4 regions of the Gordonia sp. SGD-V-85 genome follow, and region 1 is predicted to be linked to each of the others. Evidence: predicted binding sites of a transcription regulator. Region 1 holds the regulator's gene; each other region holds the start of a gene.
What was found. Region 1 encodes LexA, which represses DNA repair genes until DNA is damaged. Its sites were predicted from a motif close to CGAACANNTGTTCG; they were not measured.
Positions count from the first base shown of each region.

Region 2: AS181_RS07355 (HNH endonuclease signature motif containing protein) is a predicted target of LexA. The motif match lies at 2,674-2,687, and genes of this name have one in related genera.
Region 3: AS181_RS04720 (HNH endonuclease signature motif containing protein) is a predicted target of LexA. The motif match lies at 1,852-1,865, and genes of this name have one in related genera.
Region 4: AS181_RS10810 (HNH endonuclease signature motif containing protein) is a predicted target of LexA. The motif match lies at 2,685-2,698, and genes of this name have one in related genera.

Region 1 covers NZ_LNQO01000002.1:294,486-298,697, reverse strand. The annotation lists gene hrpA (ATP-dependent RNA helicase HrpA) at 1-729, shown strand, start outside; gene nrdR (transcriptional regulator NrdR) at 703-1,203, opposite strand; gene AS181_RS03440 (LysM peptidoglycan-binding domain-containing protein) at 1,303-1,842, opposite strand; gene lexA (transcriptional repressor LexA) at 2,067-2,771, shown strand; gene AS181_RS03430 (phosphoenolpyruvate--protein phosphotransferase) at 2,749-4,212, opposite strand, start outside.
Region 2 covers NZ_LNQO01000005.1:71,505-75,716, reverse strand. The annotation lists gene AS181_RS07360 (arabinosyltransferase domain-containing protein) at 1-884, shown strand, start outside; gene AS181_RS07355 (HNH endonuclease signature motif containing protein) at 940-2,643, opposite strand; gene AS181_RS07350 (arabinosyltransferase domain-containing protein) at 3,087-4,212, shown strand, end outside.
Region 3 covers NZ_LNQO01000003.1:179,485-183,696, reverse strand. The annotation lists gene AS181_RS04730 (SDR family NAD(P)-dependent oxidoreductase) at 1-484, opposite strand, end outside; gene AS181_RS04725 (PPOX class F420-dependent oxidoreductase) at 548-949, shown strand; partial or broken gene AS181_RS25745 (hypothetical protein) at 1,239-1,744, shown strand; gene AS181_RS04720 (HNH endonuclease signature motif containing protein) at 1,893-3,500, shown strand; gene AS181_RS04715 (M24 family metallopeptidase) at 3,679-4,212, opposite strand, start outside.
Region 4 covers NZ_LNQO01000007.1:210,047-214,258, reverse strand. The annotation lists gene AS181_RS10815 (cryptochrome/photolyase family protein) at 1-919, shown strand, start outside; gene AS181_RS10810 (HNH endonuclease signature motif containing protein) at 942-2,651, opposite strand; gene AS181_RS10805 (ABC transporter permease) at 3,182-4,212, opposite strand, start outside.

The sequences.
Region 1 (4,212 bases):
AGCCCCGAGACACGAGATCGCCTCCTGCGACGAGGGATCGTCGCCCTCCTCGACCTCGCGATACCTCCGCTGCACAAGCGGATCGCCGGCTCGCTGAGTCCGGTCGAACGACTCGCCCTGAGCCAGAGCCCGTACTCGACCATCGAGGCACTGCTCGCCGACTGCACCCGCCGGGCGACCCGGGACACGGTCGCCGACATCGACGACGCAGAGCTCGCCGCGGTTCGCTCACCGCAGTCCTTCTCGGCGCTGCTCGAACAGATCCGGCCACGGGTCGCCGCGGCCGCACCGGACTACTTCTCGCTGGCCGTCGCGGCCCTCGAACGGATGGCCCCGCTGCGGGCGGCGATCGACCGGCACGCCGGTTCGCTGGCTGCCGACGACGTCGCCGAACAGGTCGCCCACCTCGTGTTCGACGGATTCGTGGCGGCCACCGCGCGACGCCACCTGGAGAATCTGCCGCGCTATCTCGACGGCGCGCAAGCACGTCTGGAGGCACTACCCGCGTCCGCAGCACGCGACCAGGCCGGGGTGGCCGCCGTCGATCGCGTCGTCGAACGGTGGGCCCAGCGCATCGAACAGGTACCCGAGCACCGGCGGGCGGTGGTCGACGACGAAGCGCAGTGGCTCGTCGAGGAGTTGCGCGTGGGGCTGTTCGCCCAGCGTCTCGGTACCGCGTTCCCGGTGTCGGAGAAACGGGTCCTACGAGCTCTGGACCGACTCGGCTGACACGGGTTCGGCGAGCGCGCTCCCGGAACCCGATGCCGCCTTCAGGTCGTCGATCTCGCGCTGGAAGTCCTCCACCGAGTCGAACGACCGGTACACCGAGGCGAAGCGCAGATACGCCACCTCGTCAAGATCGCGGAGCGGACCCAGGATGGCGAGTCCGACCTCGTTGCTGGGGATCTCGGCCGATCCACTGGCGCGCACCGTGTCCTCGACCTGCTGGGCGAGTTGCGCGAGCGCGTCCTCGGCGACGTGGCGGCCCTGACAGGCTCGCCGCACGCCGCGCATGACCTTCTCCCGGCTGAACGGTTCGGTCACGCCGTTGCGTTTGACCACCGCGAGCACGGCGCTCTCCACGGTCGAGAACCGGCGACCGCACTCCACACAGGAGCGACGGCGGCGGATGGCCTGCCCTTCATCTGCGACACGCGAGTCGATGACCTTGGTGTCGTCGTTCTTGCAGAAGGGGCAGCGCATCGTGTCCTCACGCAGGTCGCGGGACGCTGGAACGCACCCGAAGCGTGCGCCCCGCCGCTTGTCGGCCGGCCCCTGTGACATCGAGGATACCGCCCGGCCTCAGCGGTACCGGGGGGTGAGCAGGGGCTGGCCCACCTGCAGCGCGCTCGACCCCAGATCGTTCATCGCGACGATCTCGTCGATCACGACCTCGCGCGGCATCTCGGGTGCCACCCGGCCGGCGATCGAGCTGAGCGAGTCCCCCGAGCGCACGTGGACGACCTCGGCACTCACGGCGGACGGGGTCAGCGAGTCCGAGTAGTTCTGGCCCACGACACCGAACACCCACACGACGAACGCCAGCCCGACGCCGGCGAGGAGCGCGACCGCGGTGCGGCGGCGCCGACGGAACACCGCCGCGTCGGGTCCGACCGGGCCACGCCCGCGCACCCCGACCGGAGAGCCACAGTGGGTACCGCCCACCCGCGGGGTCACCGGCGACGCACCCCGCGGTCGGGTGCCGGCCGGCCGGTTGTCTATCGGCCGGCCGCCGTCGGACAGCGGGGCGCGCGTCCGGACCCGATCGGCGCGGTCGGTGGGGGGCCGGACAGCGTCGGGACGGTCGGTGCGGACGGGAGCGACGAGAGTGGCGGTGCGCATGGTGCCCTCCGGTGTTCTGGTGTCTGGATCGTGCGGGGTGTCGCGGTCGGTGTTCGAACATCGATCAGATGTTCGATGCACTGATGTTCGAATTTGTAGCACGACGGCCCGACAAAGTCTCGCGACACATCGAACAAATGTTTGAGGTGCCGGTCGAACTCCGCTAGGCTCGGACCCGGCGCAAGCCATCTACCAGCACGTTCCGAAGACGAGAGGAACCGAACATGAGTGACACCGGCGATAGGCGCGGCCGAGCGCGGGGCGCCGACGACGAGGCCCCGTTCGACGCCGCCGCCGCCGAGGCCTCACTCACCCCGCGACAGGCCGGGGTCCTGGAGGTGATCCGCCGCTCGGTGCGCGAGCGCGGTTATCCGCCGAGCATCCGGGAGATCGGCGACGAGGTCGGCCTGGCCTCGACGTCGTCGGTGGCCCATCAGTTGCGGACGCTGGAACGCAAGGGGCTGCTCAAGCGCGACGCGAACCGTCCCCGTGCGGTCAACATCGCCCCGAGTGACACCCCGTCGCCGGACACCCCGACGGCCGGCCAGCTTCCCGAGCCGACCTTCGTGCCGGTTCTCGGCCGTATCGCGGCCGGCGGTCCGATCCTGGCCGAGGAGGCCGTCGAGGACGTCTTCCCGCTGCCCCGTGAGCTGGTCGGCGAGGGATCGCTCTTCCTGTTGCGCGTCGTCGGCGAGTCGATGATCGACGCCGCGATCTGCGACGGCGACTGGGTCGTGGTCCGGCAGCAGAACGTCGCCGACAACGGCGACATCGTCGCGGCCATGATCGACGGCGAGGCCACCGTGAAGACCTTCAAGCGTCAGGGCCCCAACGTCTGGCTCATGCCGCACAACGAACTGTTCGATCCGATCCCGGGCAACGATGCCGTCATCCTCGGCAAGGTCGTCACCGTGATGCGGCGAGTCTGACCTCTCCGCCGACCGAACCGTCGAGCACCGCCGCGGCAGCCTCGCGCGCCGCGGCGGGATCCGAGGTGGCCAGGGCGGCCTCGGCGGCGGCCCGGCAGTCCGGTGCGGACACCTCGCCGAGCCGGGCCCCCACGGCCGCGGCAGCAGCCGGCGCGCTGGACAGCGAGGTGACGCCGAGACCGACGAGCACGCAGGCGAGGTTCGGATCGGCGGCGGCCTCGCCGCACACCCCGACCGGCTTTCCCTGACGTGCGCCCGCTGCCGCGACTCCCGCGATGAGGCTCAACACGGCCGGTTGCCACGGGTCGGTCAGTCCGGCGAGATCGGCCGACATCCGGTCGGCCGCCATCGTGTACTGGGTCAGATCGTTGGTGCCGATGGACACGAAGTCCACCTCGGCGAGGACGGCTTCGGCCAGGATCGCCGCCGCGGGCACCTCGATCATCACCCCGGCGACCAGACCACGGCCACGGACCTCGGCGGCGAAGGTGCGCGCCTCCGCCGGCGAGGCGATCATCGGCGCCATGACCCACGGCGCGACGGCCGACCCCGACGCGGCCTGCGCGATCGCGTCGAGCTGATGCGCGCGGATCTCGGGGTGCGCCAGCGCGATCCGATCACCCCGCACGCCGAGCGCTGGGTTCGATTCGTCGGGATGGGTCACGAACCGGAGCGGTTTGTCGGACCCGGCGTCGAGGGTGCGGATGACCACCTTCTGCCCGTTGAACGCATCGAGCACCTCCCGGTAGATCGCGGCCTGCTCGTCCACCGACGGTTCGTCGGCACGCTCGAGGAACGCGAGTTCGGTGCGGAAGAGCCCGACGCCCTCGACTGGGTACCCGGCCGCGGCGCGTGCCGACGATCCGTCGGCGACGTTGGCGAGCACCGCCACGGCCACCCCGTCGGCGGTCTGCCCCGGACCGGTCCAGCCGGCGACGAGTGCGGCATGCCGCCGATCCTCGTCGACGCGAGCCCGGGCCGCCTCCGCATCGGGCTCCACCTCGATTCGCCCGGTGCTGCCGTCGACGAGAACGGTTGTGCCGGGCTCGATCTCGTCCAGGTCGGCCACCGCCACCACGCACGGGATCCCCAGCTGGCGCGCGATGATCGCGGTGTGGCTGGTCGGTCCGCCGAGGCGGGTGACGAGGGCGATGGTGCTCGTGGGGTCGAGGCCCGCGGTGTCGGCGGGCGCGAGGTCGTCGGCGAGCAGGACCGACGGCACCTCCGGAGTGGGCACACCAGGTTCGGGTAGGCCGAGCAGTTCGGCGAGGACCCGGTCGCGCACGTCGTTGAGATCGGTGACCCGCTCGGCCATCAGTCCGCCGAGCTTGGTGAACACCGCCGCGAACTGTTCGGTGGCCGCGACGGCAGCGGCCTCGGCGGGGGCGCCCTTGCCGATGAGCGCGGTCGCGGCACCGATCCAGCCGCGGTCCTCGGCCAG
Region 2 (4,212 bases), on a different contig from region 1:
TCCTGTCCGGCGACGTCTGGCAGTCCCCCGACATCGTCAACTCCAACCCCGGCGGCACCGGCGGCGGCGAGATCGCCGAACCCGGGATCAACGGCAGCACCGCAGCGCTCCCGTTCTTCCTCGATCCCGGCTCGACCCCGGTCATGGGCAGCTACTCCAAGCTCGACCAGGTCCCGGCCCGCCTCACCTCCGGGTGGTATGCGCTTCCGACGGATTGGCGGGACCGCCCGCTGCTCACGATGTCGGTGGCCGGCGAGTACGACAACCCGAACGTGATGCTCGAGTACACCGCGGACCCCATCGGTCCCGACACCCGCGACGCCGACCTCGAGGCCGCCGGAGAGACCGAACTGATCGATCCCGGCCCACGGCCGTCGTGGCGCAACCTCCGCTACAACACCGACGAGCTGCCGTCGGACACCACCGCCGTGCGGATCGTCGCCACCGACGACAACCTGGCCGAGGACCGGTTCATCGTGCTCACCCCGCCGCGGATCCCGCAGATGGACACCCTGCAGGACGTCGTCGGCAGCACCGACCCGGTCCACATCGACTGGACCTCGGGCCTGGCGTTCCCGTGCCAACGTCCGTTCACCCACGACGTCGGGGTCGCGGAGATCCCGAAGTGGCGCATCAAGCCGGGCTCGGATCTGGCGGCTGCGGTGTCGGCGTGGCAGAACCGCTTCGGCGGCGGTCCGCTCGGCTGGCTCGAGGTCTCCCAGCAGGCGACGGCGGTGCCGACCTATCTGATGGCCGACATCGGACGCGACTGGGGCGCCCTCGAACGCTACGAACCGTACGGCGACGTCGACACGCTCGCCGAGATCGAGACCGGCACCGCCACCCGCAGCGGACTGTGGAGTCCCGCGCCGTTGCGGCACTGACGGTTAGGCGGCCCGGTCGCCGCGGTGGTAGTCGGCGAGGCGATCTGCTTTGCCGTCACCGGTGGTCGGTGAGTATGCGTGCGAGTTCTGCTTCGACCGGGGTCAGCGGTGGGCTGGTGAGGTGCTCCGGCGGTGTTCGCGGATGGACCAGTTCGCGATAAGCGAGTTCGAGACGGAGGCCGCGGTCGCCGTAGCCGACGGCGTCGGGGCGCCCGCTGCTCCCTGAGGAGCGCCCGGAGCTTGCGGAGGGCGCGTCACGAAGGGTCGGGCGTGACTCATCGCCGGGCCTGGTGGCAGGTCCGTGGATGTCGTTGCGCACGGTGTTCAGGTGTTCTGCGAACCGCCGGGGTATGTCGGGTCGGCGGTTGAGGCGCTCGGGGTTGGGCGGTGCGCCAGGTTCGGCGTTCAACCGCCACAGGCAGCGGCCTTCGTCGGGTCCGGACCGGGCGATGCGGGTGGTGTACTGCCCGGGCTGGTCACCGACCATCCGGTTATGTCGCGGGCAGGCCGGGGCGAGGTCGTCGATGTCGGTGAGACCGCCCTTGGCCCAATCCCTGTGGGCGTGATGCATGTCGACCTGGGTGGCGGGCTGATCACACCCGGGTGCCGAGCACACTTCCCCGTCGGGGCGGGCGAAAGAGACGAGGCGCTGTTCGCGGGTGGCCAGACGTCTGCCGCGCCCGAAGTGCAGCGGCACAGTGGTGGCGTCTTTGAAGATCGCCAACCACGGCTGGACGTCACCGGCCATCGCGATCAAGTCCCGGATGGGCAGCAGGGTGCCGGTGGCGGTGGTCGCGAGTCCGGCTTCGCGGACGAGGTCGCCGAGGTCGGCTTTGATGATCAGTTGGACGGGCAGGCCGCGGTGCGAGGTGCCGAGTGCGCCGTCGGCGAAACCTGCGGCGAGTGCCGCGTCGAGCGCGTCGTGATTGGACTGGGCGAGGGTGCGGCCGTCGCGGTCGGCTGCGGTGGCCAGGGCGTCGGGGTCGGCGGCACCGGCCGGCCCGCTGGGCGAGGCGGGGTCGTCGGGGTTGTTGAGTCCGGGTTTGCCCCACACGGCGAACATCATGGTGAGTCGGGCGGCGAGTGCGGGTGTCAGGGTGCCGGAGATCTTGGCGGTGCCATCGGCGCGTTGCCGGCCGATCCACAGGCCGCGGCGTCGTTTCTGGTCGGTGTCGTCGGACAGAGTGCCGTCGGGGTCGAGGTGGGCGAGCAGCCGCGCACCGAGCTGGGTGATCTCGGCGGGGGTGTGGGCTTCGGCGATCTCCGCCATCTGTCGTTCGGCGGCGACCTTGATGTCGTGGTCGATGGTGCCGGGGATGCGGTCGAGGACGTCGAGGGTGGCTTGTACGTGGGCGGTGCCGACTGCGCCTTGTGCGAAAGCTTCGGCGAGGCAGGGGTGTTCGGGTGGGAGGACCTCGCCGCCGAGGCTGGTGCGGGTGGCGGTGGCGTCCATCTGCTTACGGCGGCGCATCGGGTTCGACACCCGCAGCCGGTGCGTCATGAACTGCATCAGGGTGCGGCACCCGGCCTTGCGGGGCAGGTCGCGGGCCTCGACCTGATCGATCTGCCGGTCACCGGCAACGGTCAGACGCGCGATGGCGCGTTCGGTCTCCGCGGCCACCTCAGCGAGTTCGGCATCGGTACACGGCGACAGATCCACGGTCTGCAATTTGTCCAGGGTGCGATGCAGATCAGCCACCAACTCGACCACGCGGGGCGCCTGCGTGTCGGTGCCGTCGACCTGCTGGGAATCGAACATGACGGTCACCTCCCCCGAGAACCCGTGCTGCGAATGTACGTTCGACTGTACACGAAAGAAGGGTAAACGGCAGCTCGAAATACGTTGTCCAACAGAATCTTTGCTGCGCGGAGTTGCCACCTTAAATTGTCGGTGGTTGCTGGTAGTGTCCGCCCGCGGGCGAGAACTGTCTTTGCAGTGCGGAACCCTTCGTGACGCGCCCTCCGCAAGCTCCGGACGCTCCTCAGGGAGCAGGGGGTTGACGCGCCCTCCGCAAGCTCCGGCCGCCCCTCAGCAGCTGTGGCCTGACGGCCGTCGTGGACTGCGAAAGAACTGTTGTGCTCGGAGCGGGCCCACTTACTGCTCCCAGCGGGAGACCGGAGCCTGCGGAGGCCGTCACCAACCTCCAGAGCCGCGGGGTGGGCCCTAGGTACCCCGGGGGACGTCGCTTACGATGAGGCACCGTGCCTGTGACAGCCCCGACCTCGCCTGAGGATTCCGCCGAACCGTCCTCGTCGGGGCCGGAATCGTCGGGGCACGGGACCAGGATTTCCGCGGGCACCTCCCGGTGGATCGCGATCGTGGCGGGGATCGCCGGCATCGTGCTGTGTGCCCTCACCCCGCTGCTGCCGGTCAAGGCCGTCGACGCCGGTTTCGAGTGGCCGGCCGGGCAGGATCTGAACGCCGACACGTCGTCGGTGATGGCGCCGCTCATCGCGCAGACCCCGCAGACCCTCGACGCGAGCATCCCGTGCGCGACGCTGACGTCGGCACCGGACGGCGTGGTCCTCGCCACGATGCCGACCAACGCACCACGCTCGAAGTCCTCGTCGCTGTGGGTCACCGCCACCGACGCCGCGATCACCGTGACCTTCCGGAACAGTCTCGCCGCGACCGCCTCCCGCGCCGACCTGAGCCGATGCTCGGAACTGCGCATCTTCTCCGCCCCCACCGGCCCGGGTGCGCAGTTCGTCGGGCTCGGCGAGTCGACGACCCTGCCGCCGGACCGCCGCCCGCAGGTCGACGGCATCTTCAGCAACCTCAGCCCGGAACAGGCACGCGACGCCGCTGGTAACGGCCTGCGCGTGCAGGTGGCCATCGACAACCGGTACGAGTCGTCCCCGTCGATCCTCAAGATCATCGTGATGGTGCTCGCCGCGCTGTCGGTACTCGTCGCCGTCGTCGCGCTCGGGCTGCTCGACCGCATCGGCGGGTACCACCGGCGGATCGGCGCGCGCACCCGCTCGTGGTGGCATTCACTGAAACCCCGGGCCAGCGACTTGGTCGTCACCGCGATCCTGCTGGTTTGGAGCGTCCTCGGGGCCGGTTCGCCCGACGACGGTTACATCCTCAACATGGGCCGTACCGCCGACGGTTTCGGCTACCTCGCCAACTACTACCGCTTCTACGGCATCCCCGAAGCACCGTTCGACTGGTACTACAGCTTCCTCGCGGCGTGGTCGTCGGTCTCGCCGTCCGTGCTGTGGATGCACATCCCGCAACTCGTCGCCGGACTCGTGTCGTGGTTCGTCCTGAGCCGGGTGCTGCTGCCACGCCTCGGCCCCGCGGTACGGCGCAGTTCGTGGGCCA
Region 3 (4,212 bases), on a different contig from region 1:
CGCGGCGCACCCGGACACCGGCGACCGAGGAGAAGACGATGATGGTTCCGGAGCCCTGCGTGCGCAGTACCGAAGCGAGCGGGGTGAGCACGCTGATGTGGGCGTAGTAGTCGGTGTGGGCGATCTGAAGTGCATGCGGCACATCGGTTTCGGCGCGAGCCTGGTCGCCGAGGATCCCGAACGCGATGATCGCGATCCCGATCGGACCGTGTCGCTGCGCCAACGACTCGACGAGCGTTGGGTGGCTGTCGGTGTCGTTCGCGTCGAAGGCGACGGTGTGTACCTCGGTTGCACCGGCTTCGAGCAGTCGTGCGGACTCGGCCGCGAGGTCGTCGGGACGGCGGGCCGCCAGGACGACGGTCCGCCCGGATGCGAGGCGCGCCGCGGTGGCGACGCCGATCTCGCTGCGGCCGCCGAACAGCACGAGGGCACCGGACGGGTCGGTGTCCGGACGCGCTGATGCCCATCTGCTGCGTGACGCCATGGCTGCCAGTATCGCATCGGCCCCGCGACCGACCGTGTGCGGCGTCGCGGCTAGTTTGGTGTCATGCCTCGTAACGCCGCTGATCTCGGGCCCGATGCGCTCGCCTTCCTCGTCGAACGCCACCTCGGGACCCTCACCACGCTGCGCGCCGACGGCACCCCCCATGCCGTGGCCGTCGGGTTCACCTGGGATCCCGACGCCGGCCTGGCGAGGGTCATCACCTCGGACGGCAATCAGAAGGTCCGCAACACCGAGCGGGGTGGCTACGCGGCCGTCACCAACGTCGACGGCCCGCGATGGCTGACCCTGGAGGGTCCCGCCACGGTGCGTCGTGAGCCCGAGCGCGTGCGCGAGGCCGAGCAGCGCTACGCCCAGCGATACCGGGAGCCCAGGCCGAACCCGCGCCGCGTCGTGATCGAGATAAGCGTGAGTCGCGTACTGGGTTCGGCGTCGCTGTTCAGCTAGTGCCCACGTGTGAAGTCGGACGCTGCTTGACGTGGGCGCTGGCGTCGTCAGCAGGTTCGGTCCGGTTCATTCGCATAGTCATCAAGGCCGGCCGGAACTTCCCGAACGGTGACGCACTCCGCACGCTGGTGTGACCGGCGATCTGCGACATCGAGGACAACCGGCTCGGGGTCCGAGGGTGACCTGACCCCAGATCTCGGACACGTTGAATCCGGCAACGAGCTGGAGGAAGCGAGTCGATCGATCTACGGCTCGACGACACGAGTGAGAGCGGTTTCGTCAGGACGCGGTGGACTTGTACGAGTCGACCCCCGAGGCCACGGTGCGTAATATCGCCGCCGATCTCGGCGACGAGCGCGGCACGCTGCGTCACTGGCTCGACCGCTACGGCACTGACCCGCAAGACCGTTGGCGGTCGAGTATTTCGTCGGGGAGACGAACTTGTGAGCCGTTCGGCGTTTGTCGCCGAAGCGGCTCGACACCTACCCGGTGAGGTGGCAATGCGAGCTTTTCACGATCGCGTGCTCATCGTTCACGGGTGGCGGAAGGCAGCCCTCGCGCGGGCAGCGCGGACGGAAGCTGATCATGCTATGCGTGGTCGGACTTGCTGAGCCGCGACTTCGCCGCTTGCGCCCCGAATCGGGCGTGTGTCGGAGACATCGCGTATCTGCCGATCGCTGACGGCACCAACCTGTATGAGCCACGATGACCGACTGCTACTCCCGACGGCCGGCCGGGTGGGCGGTGGCCCATCACATGCGCATCGACCTCGTCGGGTCAACGCTCGGCATCGCCGGCATCGGGGTTTCCCTCTATCACGAGGTACCGACAACTCGCTCTCGCCGAATAGCGTTGAATGACATAGCTTTTGAGATTGACGCGCGTCCATTTTGATGTACACTCGAACGTACATTCGCAGCAACGGTTCTCGGGGGAGGTGACCATGTCTGATGAATCCGCGACGCCGCAACCGCGTGCCGTCGAACTGGTGGCCGACCTCCACCGCATCCTCGACGAACTGCAGACCGTGGACCTGGCGCCGTGTACCGATACCGAGTTGGCGGATGTGGCGGCCGACACCGAGAAAGCGATCGCACGGTTGACCGTGGCCGGTGACCGGCAGATCGATCAGGTCGAGGCCCGCGACCTGCCCCGCAAAGCAGGCTGTCGGACACTCATGCAGTACATGACCCACCGGCTGCGGGTCTCCAACCCGATGCGGCGTCGTAAGCAGATGGATGCCACCGCCACCCGCACCAGCCTCGGCGGCGAGGTCCTACCACCTGAACATCCGTGCCTCGCTGAAGCGTTCGCCGCGGGTGCGGTCGGCTCCGCGCACGTGCAGGCCGCCTTGGACGTCCTCGACCGCATCCCGGTGGCCATCGACCACGACATCAAGGTCGCCGCCGAACGACAGATGGCCGAGATCGCCGCCGACCACATCCCTGCCGACATCACCCAACTCGGTGCCCGCCTGCTCGCTCACCTCGACCCCGACGGCACCCTGACCGACGACACCGACCAGAAACGACGCCGCGGCCTGTGGATCGGACGGCAACGCGCTGACGGCACCGCCAAGATCTCGGGCACCCTGACCCCCGCACTCGCCGCCCGACTCACGATGATGTTCGCTGTCTGGGGAAAACCCGGCCTCAACAACCCCGACGACCCGCAGTCTCCGTCCGGGCCCGCCGGCACCGCCGACCCCGACGCCCTGACAGCCGCCGCCGACCGCGACGGCCGCACCCCCGCCCAGACCAATCACGACGCCCTCGATGCCGCGCTGGCCGCCGGATTCGCCGACGGGACTCTCGGCACCTCGCATCGTGGGCTGCCGGTGCAGCTGATCATCAAAGCCGACCTCGGTGATCTGATTCGTGAAGCCGGCCTCGCGACCACTGCTACCGGCACCCTGCTGCCCATCCCGGACCTGATCGAGATGGCCGCCGACATCCAACCGTGGTTGGCGATCTTCAAAGACCACACCACCGTGCCGCTGCACTTCGGTAGGGGCAAACGTCTCGCCACGCGCGAACAACGCCTCGCGTCGTTTGCCCGCCCCGACGGTGAAGTGTGCTCGGCACCCGGGTGTGACCAGCCCGCCACCCACGTCGAACTCCACCACGCCCAGAAGGACTGGGCCAAGGGTGGTCTCACTAACATCGACGACCTCGCCCCGGCGTGCCCACGCCACAACCGCATGGTCGGCGACAAGCCCGGTCAATACACCACCCGCATCGCTCGGTCCGGACCCGACGAAGGTCGCTGCGTGTGGCGGTTGAACGCCGAACCCGGCGCGCCACCCAACCCCGACCGCCTCAACCGTCGACCCGACATACCCCGACGGTTCGCACACCACCTGAACACCGTGCGCGACGAGATCCACGGACCACCACCCCGGCCCGGCGATCACCCACGCCCAGACGGCCACACCCACATCGACGCACGCCGCTCATGGGCGACGATCAGCCACGTCATCGACGTCCGACCACCCCGACCCAAGTCCTCCGTCGTCGAAGCGTTCCTCGCCGAGCTTCTCGCCACCCACTAGTTCGCGTCCATAGATCAAACTCGCGATCAGCGAACTTCGACTCGCCCGACGGACCTCGATCGAATTCCAGCAGCCGAAATGACGTTCAACGGTCGGACAGGCGTGCCCGCCTCCCGGCGTCAGAGCGATGTCGTTGTCGTACGAGATGAACCGACGACGCGCGGCAGCAGTGTGAGTCCTACAGCCGGACGAGGTCGTGCGGGCGGTTGTTGAGCGACTCGCAGCCGTCATCGGTCACGACGACGATGTCCTCGATGCGGGCACCCCAGTGACCGGGCACGTAGACCCCCGGCTCGACGCTGAACGCCATGCCCGGGCGCAACGGAATGTCGTTGCCGCCGACGATGTACGGCTCCTCGTGCACCGACAGCCCGATCCCGTGGCCCGTCCGATGGATGAATCGATCGGCCAGGCCACGCTCCGCCAGGAGATCACGCGCCGCCGCGTCGATCGAGGACGCGCTCACCCCCGGCCGGACGGCGGCCACCGCCGCGCGTTGGGCCTCGAGCAGAGCGGCGTAGGCGTCGGCGATCTCGGCGGGCGGATCGTCGAAGCAGTAGGTGCGCGTGGAATCGGAGTTGTAGCCCGGCTCTACCGGACCGCCGATGTCGATCACGACGATGTCGGACCGCTCGATGACCCGGTCGGAGAACTCGTGATGGGGATCGGCTCCATTCGGTCCCGACCCGACGATGATGAAGGCCGCCTCAGT
Region 4 (4,212 bases), on a different contig from region 1:
CGGTCGCGTCACCAAAGACGACGGGGAGCCGTACAAGGTGTTCACCCCGTACTTCAAGCGGTGGCGTGACCACGGCTGGCGTGCGCCCGCCGACTCGTCGGTGCCTGCGAAGGAGATCGTCGACCCGTCGGACCTGACGAAGACCGGGCGCATCAAAGTACCGAAGTCGCCGACCGGTTTGTCGTTGCCCGCCGGTGAAGACGCGGCGCTCGAGCGGTGGGCCGAGTACGTCGACAACGGTCTCGCCGACTACGACTCCGGCCGCAACGATCCCGCGGGTGACAGCACCAGCCGGATGTCGGCGTATCTCAAATACGGCAACATCCATCCCCGCACGATGGCCGCCGATCTCGGCAAGGGCAAGGGGCCGCAAGCGTATCTACGCGAACTCGCCTTCCGCGACTTCTACGCCGACGTGCTGTTCCACTGGCCACATAGCTTGTGGCACAACTGGAATCGACAGTTCGACGGCATCGACCTCGACACCGACAAGAAGGCCTACGAGCGTTTCGACGCGTGGAAGGCAGGGCGTACCGGTTTTCCGCTCGTCGACGCCGGGATGCGTCAGCTCGCGGAGACCGGGTACATGCATAATCGGGTGCGCATGGTGACCGCGTCCTTCCTCGTCAAGGACCTGCACCTGCCGTGGTGGTGGGGAGCGGAATGGTTCCTCGAGCAGCTCATCGACGGTGACATGGCGTCGAACAACCACGGCTGGCAGTGGGCCGCCGGTACGGGAACCGATGCGGCGCCGTACTTCCGGGTGTTCAACCCCGAGGCGCAGGCCAAGAAGTTCGATCCCGACGGCGAGTACATCCGACGCTGGGTCGGTGACGTCGACGCCGACGACTATCCCGAGCCGATGGTCGATCACAAGGCCGAGCGCGAGGAAGCGCTCCGCCGTTTCGGCCAGATCTAGCTGACCTCAGAGGACGAGTCCGTCAGAATGGTGGCGGGTTCTCGAGGAAGTCGCGACGGTCGGCTTCGAGTTCGGCTTCGCGTCGTTTCTTGTTGCGGGCGCGTTCTTGTCGCCGGCGGGCGTGTTTGGCGTCCAGTCGGCTGTGTGTGCGCTCCGGGTTGACGGAGGCGATGACGCGTGGGGTGGGTGGGGCTTGGGCGGCTTGTTCGAACCGGATACGCCGCAGGTTGGGGAAGGTGTCTTCGAGGGTTTCGGCGTCGCCGGGCAGGGTGACCCCTTCGGGGGTTTCGTATTCGGTGACCAGGCGTCCGTCGTCGTCGCGGTATTGCACATCGACCCAGTCCCCGTGGGTTTTGAACAGGTGACCGGGGCGGCATTTGGTGTTGAGGTTCTCACTCGACGTCGCCCCACCGCGGGCGGGGTCGGTGTGGTCGTATTCGGTGACGTGGTCGAGATCGCACGCGAACGCTGAACGGGTGCAGCCGGGTTCGGTGCAGTATCCGTCCCGGACTCGCACGAAGTCGGCGCACGACGTGGTGGGCCGGTATCCGTTGCCGGGGTGGGTGGCCGGGTAGACCACTGCGACACTCGCGGTGGTCTCGACGGGTCGATCGGGTTCGTCTGCGTCGGTGTCGTTTTCGCCGTGTGCGCCGGTCGTGGCGGCGTCGGCTCGGGTGTCCTCGGCTGGTGCCGGGCGCTGGGCGGTCCGCCGCTGGTCGGCGTCGTTGGTGCTGGGGGCGACGTAGGTGGGTTGGGTGCGGGCGGGGGTGACCGGGGACAGCGTGGCGTCGGGGCGGGCGGCGAGGTCACGGACGTGTTCGTCGCTGATGATGCCGTGTTCGTCGAGGAACCCGACCCCGGGTGCCCCGGCGAGGGTGGCGGCATCGGTGACTACATGGATCACGATCTCGGCGCGGACCGCGTCGAGGACGCTCTGTGGATCCGGGATGTCGGCAGTGCAGGGATCGTCGTCGTCGCATTGGCAGTCGAAGCTGGTGCGGGTCAACAGCGCGAACATCGCATCGGATCGTCGTATCCCCTGGGTGCGGGCGTCTCGCTGACAGACCGTGTCGGCGAGGATGGCGACGGCTTTGGCCGAGATCCGCACGTTTTCCGCCGACATGACGGCGGTGAGTTCGGCGGTGCCGTCGGGCAGTTCGTGGGTCCACACCCCACGCTGATCCATCGCGTCTTTGCGGCGTTGGCGTACCGCGTCGGGGTCGTGGCGGAACACGAGGCGGTCGACCATGTCGCGCAGGCGCGCCCGATCCCACACGCCTTTTCGGCGACGCACAGTGTCGGCGATCTCGGCATCCAACGCGGGGGTGATCGGGTCATCGGTGGGGATCAGTTCGGTGCGGGAGATGATCAGCCGGATCTGCCACTGCGACAGGACCCCGTCACGCAACGTGTCGGCAACCTCGGGGAGCCGATCCCGCAGCGCGATCGCCTCATCGATCAGGGTCTCGGCATGCCGGCGGGACACCCCGGCCTGGCGGGCGATGCGGGCCGCGCAGTCAGCATGGCCGTCCATCACGAACCCGGACGCGCTGGTGGTGATCAGGCGGTCGGTCATCGCCGCGATCGTCTGATAGCGGTGCCAGGCGAGGTAGGACTCGCCGCGCCGGGTGGCGTCGAGGCCGGCCATCAACGACACCATGTCGGTCTCGGCGGCGTGGGCAGGATCGACCCCGGCGATGTACTCGCCCGGTAGATCGGTCCATGCCTTCACAACGCCCCCCGACGCCTGTCCACTCACCCGCTGCGACCAGGTGATCCGTTGAAAAACAATGTAAACCCGGCCACCGACAAGTCCGGATGAGTCTCCACAGCAGATGACGCGTCGTAGACGAAATGTGCGCTGGGCGTTGCGGTATGGTGCCGGCCGGGCTCGTGATGGCTGAGATCGTCGGGTCGCCGAGTGGTTTCGACACGGCGACTCGCCTAGCGGCTCGTTGCCGGCTCAACCAGCGGGGGTGGGCGACTCGCCTAGCGGCTCGTTGCCGGCTCAACCAGCGGGGGTGGGCGACTCGCCTAGCGGCTCGTTGCCGGCTCAACCAGCGCAGGGGGGTATCGGCTCGACCAGCGGAGGGCGCGGCGAAGGGTCCTGTCACGCATCGCAACAGGACCCTTCGTGACGCTCGCAAGCTCGCTCCTCAGGGATCGGAGGGTGACGCTCGCACCTCAGGGATCGGAGGGTGACGCTCGCAAGCTCGCTCCTCAGGGATCGGAGGGTGACGCTCGCAAGCTCGCTCCTCAGGCTCAGCGGGCGAGCTTGAGTACCTCGCCCCAGCCGATCCGCGAGCCGGTGCGCAGGATGGACCGCTGGTAAATCCGCGCGGCGATCCACGTGGCGGCCGCGCACGCGGCGCCCATCAGGCCGAAGGTGACGATGATCTGGACGGCATCGGTGTCACCGGTCGCGATGCGCATCGGCATGAGTGCCGCGCTGAACGGCGGTATCCAGCTGAGCACCTCGATCAACGTCGAATCCATCGCCTGCACACCGAAGATGCCGGAGTACAGCACCGCCACCGCAAGGAATGTCAGCGGCGCGGACGACGAGTTCAGCTCCTCCTGCCGGGAGACGATGGCCCCGGTTGCCGCGTAGAGCGAGGAGAAGAACAGGAAGCCGAGCAGGAACCAGGCGATCACCGCCGCGAACATCCCGATGGCGGCGCCCGGAAGGGTGAGGATTCCGGTCGCGGTGCCCGCGATCAGCGCGGTGGCACCGAGCAGCACCACCTGCCCGAGGGCGACCACACCGATGCCGATGATCTTGCCCCACAGCAGATGCAGCGGCTTGATGGTCGCCAGGAGCAGTTCCACGACGCGCGACGTCTTCTCCTCGACGACGCCGACGGCGACCATCGTGCCGCCCATCATGATCGCGGTGACGAGCAGCACCACGCCGACCATCGCGATGAGCAGGCGCTGTCCCTCGTCGGGGTTGTCCGGTTCGGTCTGCGAGACCGAGATGTCCACGGTCGGCAGGGTGGCGGCATCGACACCGCGTTCGGCCAGTGCCGCAGAGAGATTCGCCTGCGACACCGCGGTGCGGATCGGGCCCTCCACAGCCGGTTCGAGGCTGTCCTTGGTGATGATCACATACGATCCCGGCGTCTCTCCGGGCACCAGCGCGGCCTTCACGTCGCCGCTGTTGACCCGATCGCGTGCCTGTTCGACGGTGTCGGCCGGCTCGGTGGCGATCGTCGTGCCGGAGGCCTCACCGACGGAGACGATGGATTCGGCGACGGCGGCCGGCTGACCCACGACGGCGACCTTTTCGACGT